DNA from 3 places in the Bradyrhizobium sp. SZCCHNR3119 genome. Region 2 is predicted to be linked to each of the others. Evidence: riboswitches for the same ligand, from Rfam matches in the RefSeq annotation. Region 2 holds a riboswitch; each other region holds the start of a gene.
What was found. Region 2 has a riboswitch for S-adenosylmethionine ahead of QX034_RS23180 (GNAT family N-acetyltransferase). Riboswitches for the same ligand answer to the same signal wherever they lie in the genome.

Region 1 (3,270 bases), 3.0 Mb from region 2:
ACGGATCATTCGTTTCTCTGGCGTGGCGACAGCTCCACTGACGGGGGAACGAACTGGCGTCTCGTCACCGAGTTCAGGGCCATCCGCCGCAGCCGAACGTGAGCGCGCGCCCGACGTCGCCTACGGCCGGAAATGCTTCGACAGCTTCAGGCCCTGTGCCTGGTAGTTGGAGCCGATGCGCTGGCCATACAGCGCATCGGGCCGCGCCAGCATCCTTTCATAGACCAGGCGCCCGACGATCTGGCCATGCTCGAGGATGAACGGCACCTCGCGCGAACGCACTTCCAGCACCGCGCGGGAGCCCTGCCCGCCAGCACCGGCATAGCCGAAGCCCGGATCGAAGAAACCGGCATAGTGGACACGGAATTCGCCGACCAGCGGATCGAACGGCACCATCTCCGCGGCATAGTCCGGCGGGACCTGGACAGCTTCTTTCGAAGCGAGAATGTAGAATTCGCCGGGATCGAGAATGAGGCTGCCGTCGGGGCGCGCCTTGATCGGCTCCCAGAATTCCTCCACCGCATAACCGCCGCGGCGATCGACATCGACGACGCCCGTGTGGCGCTTGGCACGATAGCCGACAAAACCGCCCGCGTTCTCGCCGGACAGATCGACCGACAGCGCCACGCCGCCGGCCAGATCGGCATCATCGCGATCGACCAGCCGCTCGGCCTGATGCAGCGCATTCAGCTCATCGGCTGACAGCACCGCGTCACGATAGCGGAAGCGGACCTGCGACAGCCGCGAACCTTCGCGCAACAGAACCGGAAATGTCTTCGGACTGATCTCCGCATAAAGCGGTCCGTGATAGCCGGCGCCGATCATGTCGAAGCGGCGGGTGCCGTCGGCGATCACGCGCGTGAACACATCGAGACGGCCGGTAGAACTCTTCGGATTGGCCGCGGCGACGATGTCCTTGGGCAGCGCGAGGCTTTCCAACAGCGGCACGATGTAGACGCAATTGGTCTCGAGCACCGCGCCATCGGCAAGCGAGAATTCGTGCAGCTTCAGTTCGTCGATCCGTTCTGCCACGGTCGCGCCGGGCCCGGGCAGGAAGCTCGCGCGGACGCGGTAAGCGATGTCGCCCAACCTCAAATCGAGGCTGGCCGGCTGGATCTGGCTCTCGACGAAATCATATTCGGGGATGATCAGGCCGGCGTCCGCCATCTGCGCGATCAAGCGATCGGGCAGGATGCCATTGGCATCGGCGGCGAGCGAAAGCGGCAAAACCTGGTCCCTCGTGACTGGCTGGAATATCAGCCCTGCCCCTAAAACATAGGGGTTCTTACGCGTTATCCGATGGCCGGCTTGACGAAAAGGCCGGAGGCGACTAAGAGCACGACTTATCCCGTGGTGATTTGAGCCGGCCGGCTTGCAGCCACGTTAAACAAGTCGCTAAACAGGCCGGGGACCCATGTGATCCCGGCCGTGAGGAGAGCTCTCCCAGGCCGGTTTTTTGTGACCATTTTCCTGATGGTCATGATGGAGGTCATATGTCCAAATCTGCCGCCACCCCCTCGTTGACCCAATACCGCCCCGAGACCCGACTGGTGCATTCCGGCACGCTGCGGTCGGAATTCGGCGAGACTGCCGAGGCGCTGTTCCTCACCCAGGGCTTCGTTTACGCCAGCGCGGAGGAATGCGAGGCCCGGTTCAAGGGCGAGGATCCCGGCTTCATCTATTCGCGCTTCTCCAACCCGACCACGGCAATGTTCGAGCGCCGCATGGCCGAACTCGAGGGCGCCGAGACCGCCCGCTCCGCGGCCACGGGCATGGCGGCGGTGACCACCGCGATCCTGGCGCCGTTGCGCGCCGGCGACCATGTCGTCGCCTCGAAGGCGATGTTCGGCTCCTGCCGTTACGTGGTCGAGGACCTGCTGCCGCGCTACGGCATCGAATCCACCCTGGTCGACGGCCTCGATCTCGACCAGTGGCAGCGCGCGGTCAGGCCGAATACCAAGAGCTTCTTCCTGGAAAGCCCGACCAACCCGACGCTCGACGTGCTCGACATCGGTGCAATCGCCGAGATCGCGCATGCTCATGGCGCGCGGCTGATCGTCGACAACGTATTCGCCACGCCGATCTGGCAGAGCCCGCTGGCGCTCGGCGCCGACGTCGTGGTCTATTCCGCAACCAAGCACATCGACGGCCAGGGCCGCTGTCTCGGCGGCGTCATCCTGTCGTCGGAGGCCTTCATCGCCGAGCACATCCACAATTTCATGCGCCAGACCGGCCCGTCGATATCGCCGTTCAACGCCTGGGTGCTGCTGAAGGGCCTGGAGACGCTCGCGGTGCGCGTCCGCGCCCAGACCGAGACTGCGGCGAAGATCGCCGATGTCCTTGCGAGCCACCCGAAGATCTCGCGGCTGGTCTATCCCGGCCGCGACGATCATCCGCAGGCCGCCACCGTGAAGAAGCAGATGCGCGCCGGCTCCACGCTGGTGGGCTTCGAGGTCAAGGGCGGCAAGGCCGCGGCCTTCCGCGTGCTCAACGCGCTCAAGCTCGCCAAGATCTCCAACAATCTCGGCGATGCCAAGACGCTGGTCACCCATCCCGCCACCACCACCCATCAGCGGCTGACGCCGGAGGCCCGCGCCGAGCTCGGCATCAGCGAAGGCTTCATCCGCTTCTCCACCGGGCTCGAACATGTCGACGACCTGATCGCCGATCTGGATGCGGCGCTGGCGAAAGCGTGATCGCGAAGGGCGAGTAGGGAGTAGTAAGAAACCCCTATTCGCTGCTTGCCCTGTCGATCGAGATCCCGGGCCCGCGCGCGGACGTGCGCCCCGGGATGACGCCTGACGGCGTCACATCGGCCGATAGGTCAGGACGTCCGCCGGCAGGTTAACGCCGAGCTTGACCTGTCCGACCGACTTGATGATGTCGTCGCCGAGCAACTGCGCGAAACAGGCATAGCCCCAATCGTTCATATGCAGGCCGTCGGCGATGACGAAATCGTTGATCGGGATCGATTGCTGCTCGTGCCAATCGCGCATCACCTCGAAACGGGGAAAGATGCCGACGTGATGCAGCTCGGCGACATGGCTGAGCAGCTTGATCATCTTGTTGGCCCGCTCGGGACGTTCGATCACGCGCGGCGAATATTGCAGGTCGACCAGCACGATGTCGGCGCTCGCGGCCTGGATCTTCGCCACACCGTCGTCGACGAGCTTGGCCGTATCGGCGGGATCGAGATCGCGCAGCACCGCGTTGGTGCCGACCTGCCAGATCACGAGATCCGGATGCCGGTCGATAACCGAGTCCTGCAGC
Region 2 (3,270 bases):
CACATCCGGTACGGGTAGCCATCGACGGCCGAACTGCATCGGGTAAGACAACTGTCGCCAACGAAATGGCTCATGAACTCGACCGTATCGGCCGAGCGACCATTCGCACCTCTATCGATGGCTTTCATCGACCGAAGCGCGAACGTTACGCGCGTGGTCGCCATTCGGCCGAAGGTTACTATTTTGACGCCCGGGACCTCGATGCCGTGCGGCGGTTACTCCTCGAGCCGCTGGGTCCCGGAGGAAGCCTAATCTATAGCACCGCTTCCTTCGACCTCGATAAGGACGAGCCTATCGTTGCGCCCACCCACAGGGCGAATCAACGCGACATCTTGATCGTCGATGGGACATTCTTGCAGCGATCAGAACTGCGAGATGCTTGGGAAGTCGTCATATTTGTTGACGTCGATGTAAAGACAGCTGGCGAAAGGGGGACGTTGCGCGACGCCAACCAACTCGGTGGCCGTGAAGCGGCGGAGGCTCTGTACCGGGATCGGTACGCGCCGGCGTTCGAGATTTATGAGCGGCTAAGTCAACCCATCCAAAATGCCAACATTGTGCTGGACAATAGAGAATTCGAGACTGCGACGGTGCGCATCAACCGCCCCGTCTGACCTCAAGTACGATCGGCCGCGCGCTGGGCCGTAGTGTGCCAGAAGCGGACGTCTGTCTGACCACCATGAACGACTCACTTGCGTCGCCAGGATTCGACTAAGGCAGCGAGCTTGGCGTCCGACGTCTCGTCGCCCTGAGCTAAATCTGCTTCGTAGCCAAACCAATAATCGCCGACCAGCGTGCTGGTGGGTGCAGAACCTGCCGTTGTCCAGTCGGCATGCCACGAGCCGTGTCGGCTCTCCCATCGCATTCAGGCGCACGAAATAATGCTGGATCCGCGTAGGCGCGCCGGGCTGCAGCTGATAGCTCAGATCAAACGATCGATACCCGTCGTGATCGGGACCGGGAGTCATCTCCGACCGGTATTTGCGCCATGAACCCAGGGTCGGATCGGCAACGTCCTTATCACCTGGAAGAATCCGGACCTGTTGAATCCAACTACAATCGATGTCGGTGCGCCCCCCGAGATTGGACAGGCAGAGATCGACGGTGAAGCCGATCTCGCCGGGAGGGTCGCGGGGAGGACGGCCGGGGCCGGCATCCGCATATTTCCAGGGTACCAGGAACACCTCCGAGCCGATATGCCGCTCGTAATAATCAGGTCCCGGTTCGACGCGGGCACGGGCAATCTGGTTGCCGGCAATGGTCGCGGTCCAGATCAGAATGACCAGCAAGGACGCGGTGGCGCGAAACCCCAAGGTGAAGGCAACCGAAGACAGCACCGCGGCAAGGCCGGCAGCGGCCATGATTAGTTTCGATGCGTTGAGATCATACGCATCCAGTGTCGCGTGCGGATGCGCAGGGAAGTAGAACTTGTCGAAGCCCGCCGCCGCGCCGACAACAAAGCAGACCGGGATCGCCACCACAAGCAGGACCCAGGCGGCGACAACAAACGTCTTGGCGTGGCTCCGGAATAGTTTCACGATTCACCAAATAACCAAAGCTTCCTGACTGGCATCTTAGCAAGAATATGATGCACTGCTATTTCTTGTCGAGCACTCATGCGCGACACACTTCCGCTTCAAGCCAAAGGCGGCCGTGGCCGGCAGGCGGATGGCACAGCCGGTCTACCCCCAGCTTCGGAAATACCCCCTCCGTTCCGGGACTTACGTTTCGGGCCAGGAGCGGCCACTCGTTGTTTCTCAAACTGGCGGCGTGCTTGCCAAGCTCGATAGTGCCCGCTATCGTCAACTCCAACATCAAGAGTTGGGCCGACGCCCAGCGCCAACCTGCTCCCGAGCAAGGTGGCTTTCTTCCTTCGGAAGAAGATGTGGCCGGTCCGGCAACTAAACGGGACAAGCCACCACGGCGTCATGCGCTCCTCTCTTCGAAGAAGAGGGACGAGAATGACTGTCGATCGAGTCGAAATTGAGCTGGCCGATGCAAGGTCCCCGGACCTGATCAACCTCGTCACCGCGCTGGACGATTTCTTGAACAAGGTCAGCGGGGTGGACAGGAATCACGGCTCTCCAATTGAGCGGCTGGCGCACGACGACACGCAAATGTTCATCGCGCGGATTGCCGGACAAGCCGTCGGCTGTGCAGGGCTGCAGGTGTTTGCGGATGGCACCGGGGAGGTGAAGCGCATGTATGTCGTCACCGAGGTTCGGACGACTGGCATAGGCAGCAGGCTCCTGACGCGGGTTGTGGAAGCGGCCTTGACCGCCAAGCTGTCGGTTCTGCGGCTGGAAACCACGGAATTTCTTCCCGATGCCCAGAGGCTCTATCGGGCGAAGGGGTTCGTTCCGTGCCCGGCGTATGGCCCTTACGTTTCCAACCCGATCAATTTGTACTTCGAGAAATGGCTAACGAAATGATTCGTCGAGGGCGATGTGCCGACAAGGAATAGCATGGCGTAGGGCGGGTTGGAGCCGAAGGCGTAACCCGCCATCTAGGCGACTCGGAACGGCGGATCACGATCCGCCCGAGCCGTAATCCTGCCGGCGGCGCCGCTAGCGCTCCGCAAACTTCCGCTTTCAGCCCTTACCGGACGTCAACGTTCGACATTATCGAGGCCGGGTTTTTCAGAGCGGAGGGAAATCTCGTTCCGGAAGCTTCGTTGACCCCAAGAGTCGATAGGCCAGAAATCTGTTCATGACGACCCAGGCACGCTCTACGCCGACGCGCAATTGCGGAGTCGGGATGTGGCTCCTGTCGCCATGCCGCGGACCGATCGACAGATCCGTGATCACCTGCAGGTAATCACGGCTGAGATTCAGCGCGTCCCGCATTGGTTGCCAGCCAGCGCTGTAGTCGGCCCCAGGCGGAACGAAATAGTTTCTGATCGTTTCGACTGCGCGCTGAGCAACGACTGGACCGGTATGGAAAGTTCTAAGTCCGTCGGCCAGATCCCTCAAAGCTTGAGCAAGTGCATGATCCGTCAAAACGATGTGGTGCAGCTGGGCGACTTCCTGCTCTGTTGGGACAACTGATACGAGGCTCGCTAGCGCTTGATCTTGAGGAATAACCGGCTGCTCTGCCCCACCATCGATGCTCACCTTCTCTAGAATCGCCTGAAAGCCAACTCCCGTGCAGAAGGCGTGAAAATTGATCGTGGCGCTGACTAGATCCGACGCGCGCGCATAGACTTCGGTAAAGTGCTGGGATTCGAATCGGTGTAGTTCGCAATCGACAGTGATTGCGTTGGCTACGATC
Region 3 (3,270 bases), 3.5 Mb from region 2:
GTGGCCGAGAAAGGTGTGTGCCAGCAGGTTGAGGATCTCGTCGGAGCCGGCGCCGCAGATGATCCGATCGGGATCGAGGCCGTAGGCGCGGCCGATCGCCTGGCGCAGCACCCGCGAGGTGCCTTCCGGGTAGTCCTCCAGATGCGTCGCCGCGTGCGTGAAGGCCGCGATCGCCTTCGGCGAGGGGCCAAACGGGGTCTCATTGGCCGAAAGCTTGAACACCTTGCGGCCCGGCTCCGGCTTCGGGCTCTTGCCGGGGGTGTAGGGCGCAATATCGAGGATGCCGGGATTCGGCACGGGGCGGGACATCATTCAACTCCGGGAAACCGCAGGATCAGGCCAGAGCCATCAACCCTAGCTCGGCACCGTATAGCGCTTTGCATGGCCGCCGACGAGGGCCGTCGAGCGTACCGAGGCGCCCGCCGCGATCAGGGCTGCCCTGATTTTTTCGAGGTTCGAGGGGGCCTCGATGGAGACCAACAGGGCCGCGCTGTCGAAGGCGGTATCCGGCACCGCTACGATGTCCGCCAGCGGCGACAGCGCTCGCGCCACCTGCGCATTCCAGCCCGACACGCGGATGCTCCAGGTCTCGACCTCCAACAGCAGGGCATCGTCGGCCACGCGGGAGATCGCAAACACCGGCAGCGCCGCCGGATGGTCGGCGCGCTCCAGGAAAGGCAGCCGGGCGATGATCTTCGGCGCGCCGGCCGGCTCGAGCGTGATCCACCACGGCGTATGCCCTGACGTCGCCGAGACCAGCGCCAGATCGCCCTTCGATTTCGCTGCCGCCTCGACGGCGGCCTGGGCGCTGAAATGCGCCACATAGGGCACGATGAAGCCGAAATGGAACCGCGCGGAATCCCGCATCGCAGCCTCGCCGACCGAGACGTCGGCGTGCGCGCAGAACGGCGCCTGCACGTAGGTGAAGCTGGAGACGATGATGCGCCAGATGCTCTCGACCGTATCGAGCGGCAGGATGCCGCGATGGCGCTGCACCAGGCGCTTCATCATGTCGGCCTCGCGCGCCGGCCGGAAGGCCGAGCCGACCTCCTGCGTCTTCTTCACCTGGATCAGGCGGTCGATGATGTCGCCGCGCTGCATCAACAACCGATGCATCTGCTCGTCGATCGCGTCGATCTCCTTGCGCAGATCGGCAAGCGAGGGCGGGGCGGGAGGCGTCTCGGGCATTTGCGGCATCTCTTGGCTGGTCCTGCGGTGCAGGCGAGCGTCGTTCTGTCCTACAGATCAGGCGCGTGCAACATCAAGTTTACCCGATCGAGCGCCCGGAAGCGCTACAGTTGCAACATGGCGGCGTGCCGTCGATTCCGGCTTGCCTTGACGTCGGCCGCCCGCCGGACTACGTTGTTGGTCATTCCGTGGTCATTTGAGCCGGCCGGCTTGCAGCCACGTTAAACAATTCGCTAAACAGGCCGGGGACAGTTCTGATCCCGGCCGAACCTAATTTCGGGCCGGGTTTTTTTATGGCCTGATATGTCACGTGGTTCGGGAGCTCCGGCGACCGCCGGGGTCTAGAGACATGACAGGCCTGACGCCCAAATCGAACTCGCCGAAGTCACGACGCGTGATCCCGCCGGAGGAGCGCTCGCACGAGGTCGATCATCCGAACTCGCCGGTTGCAAAGTTCGGCGCCGATCAGCCGCTCCGGCTCGACTGCGGGGTCGATCTCGCGCCGTTCCAGATCGCCTACCAGACCTATGGCGAGCTCAATGCCGACAGATCGAACGCCATCCTGGTCTGCCACGCCCTGACCGGCGATCAGCATGTCGCCAATCGCCATCCGATGACCGGCAAGCCGGGCTGGTGGGAGACGCTGGTCGGCCCGGGCCGTCCACTCGATACCAACCGTTACTTCATCATCTGCTCGAACGTGATCGGCGGCTGCATGGGTTCGACCGGCCCCGCCTCGCTCAATCCGGCGACGGGCAAGGCCTGGGGCCTGGATTTCCCGATCATCACCATTCCGGACATGGTGCGCGCCCAGGCGATGCTGATCGACCATCTCGGCATCGAGACGCTGTTTGCGGTGGTCGGCGGCTCCATGGGCGGCATGCAGGTGCTGCAATGGACTGTGGCCTATCCGACCCGCGTGTTCGCGGCGCTCGCGATCGCCTGCGCTACGCGTCACTCGGCGCAGAATATCGCCTTCCATGAGCTCGGCCGGCAGGCGGTGATGGCCGATCCGGATTGGGATCACGGCCGCTATGCCGACAAGGGCGTTCATCCGCATCGCGGGCTCGCGGTGGCGCGGATGGCCGCGCACATCACTTATTTGTCGGACGCGGCGCTGCATCGCAAGTTCGGTCGCCGCATGCAGGACCGCGACCTGCCGACCTTTTCCTTCGATGCCGATTTCCAGGTCGAGAGCTATCTGCGCTACCAGGGCTCGTCCTTCGTGGAGCGCTTCGATGCCAACGCCTATCTCTATCTGACCCGCGCGATGGACTACTTCGATATCGCCGCCGATCATGATGGCGTGCTGGCCGAAGCTTTCCGCGGCATTCAGACCCGTTTCTGCGTCGTGTCCTTCACCAGCGACTGGCTGTTTCCGACGCCGGAGTCGCGGGCGCTGGTGCATGCGCTCAACGCGTCGAGCGCACGGGTCTCTTTCGCGGAGATCGAAACCGACAAAGGTCATGATGCCTTCCTGCTCGATGTCCCCGAGTTCTTCGACATCGCCCGTGCCTTCCTCGAGTCCGCCGGCAAGGCACGCGGGCTGACCACACCCGGAGTCTGACCATGGCGCTGCAAGAGGTGCTGCCGCTGAACGGCGTTACGGAGCGCGAAGGGCTCGCCTATCGCCCCGACCATCTGCTGATTGCCAAGATGGTCGAGCGCGGCTCCAAGGTGCTCGACATCGGTTGTGGCGACGGCGATCTCCTGCAGTTGCTTGAGAGCCGCGGCATCGACGGTCGCGGCATCGAGCTGTCGCGCGAAGGCGTCAACCACTGCGTGGCGAAGGGGCTTGCGGTGGTGCAGGGCGACGCCGACACCGACCTCGTCGATTATCCCGACGACGCGTTCGACTACGTGATCCTGTCGCAGACCCTGCAGGCGACGCGGCAGCCGAGGACGGTGCTCGAAAATCTCCTGCGCATCGGCCGCCGCGCGATCGTGGCCTTTCCGAATTTCGGCTTCTGGCGGCTGCGCCTGCAGCTTCTGATCGGCGGTCACATGCCGCGTACCGAGAATCTGCCGTTCACCTGGTACGACACGCCGAACATCCATTTCTGCACCATCAAGGACTTCGTG

Region 1: linked by a shared signal. The riboswitch ahead of QX034_RS09780 (O-succinylhomoserine sulfhydrylase) and the one ahead of QX034_RS23180 (GNAT family N-acetyltransferase) in region 2 are both predicted to bind S-adenosylmethionine.
Region 3: linked by a shared signal. The riboswitch ahead of QX034_RS07345 (homoserine O-acetyltransferase) and the one ahead of QX034_RS23180 (GNAT family N-acetyltransferase) in region 2 are both predicted to bind S-adenosylmethionine.

The regions. Positions count from the first base shown of each region.
Region 1 covers NZ_JAUEUV010000001.1:2,062,892-2,066,161, forward strand. Annotated here, with positions in the region: gene QX034_RS09770 (hypothetical protein) at 1-102, shown strand, start outside; gene QX034_RS09775 (2'-deoxycytidine 5'-triphosphate deaminase) at 121-1,227, opposite strand; SAM riboswitch at 1,341-1,420, shown strand; gene QX034_RS09780 (O-succinylhomoserine sulfhydrylase) at 1,494-2,696, shown strand; gene QX034_RS09785 (SGNH/GDSL hydrolase family protein) at 2,808-3,270, opposite strand, start outside.
Region 2 covers NZ_JAUEUV010000001.1:5,034,475-5,037,744, reverse strand. Annotated here, with positions in the region: gene QX034_RS23190 (uridylate kinase) at 1-614, shown strand, start outside; gene QX034_RS23185 (hypothetical protein) at 528-1,538, opposite strand; SAM-I-IV-variant riboswitch at 1,807-1,915, shown strand; gene QX034_RS23180 (GNAT family N-acetyltransferase) at 1,962-2,432, shown strand; gene QX034_RS23175 (hypothetical protein) at 2,640-3,270, opposite strand, start outside.
Region 3 covers NZ_JAUEUV010000001.1:1,533,245-1,536,514, reverse strand. Annotated here, with positions in the region: gene hisC (histidinol-phosphate transaminase) at 1-309, opposite strand, end outside; gene QX034_RS07350 (chorismate mutase) at 355-1,188, opposite strand; SAM riboswitch at 1,367-1,446, shown strand; gene QX034_RS07345 (homoserine O-acetyltransferase) at 1,538-2,755, shown strand; gene metW (methionine biosynthesis protein MetW) at 2,758-3,270, shown strand, end outside.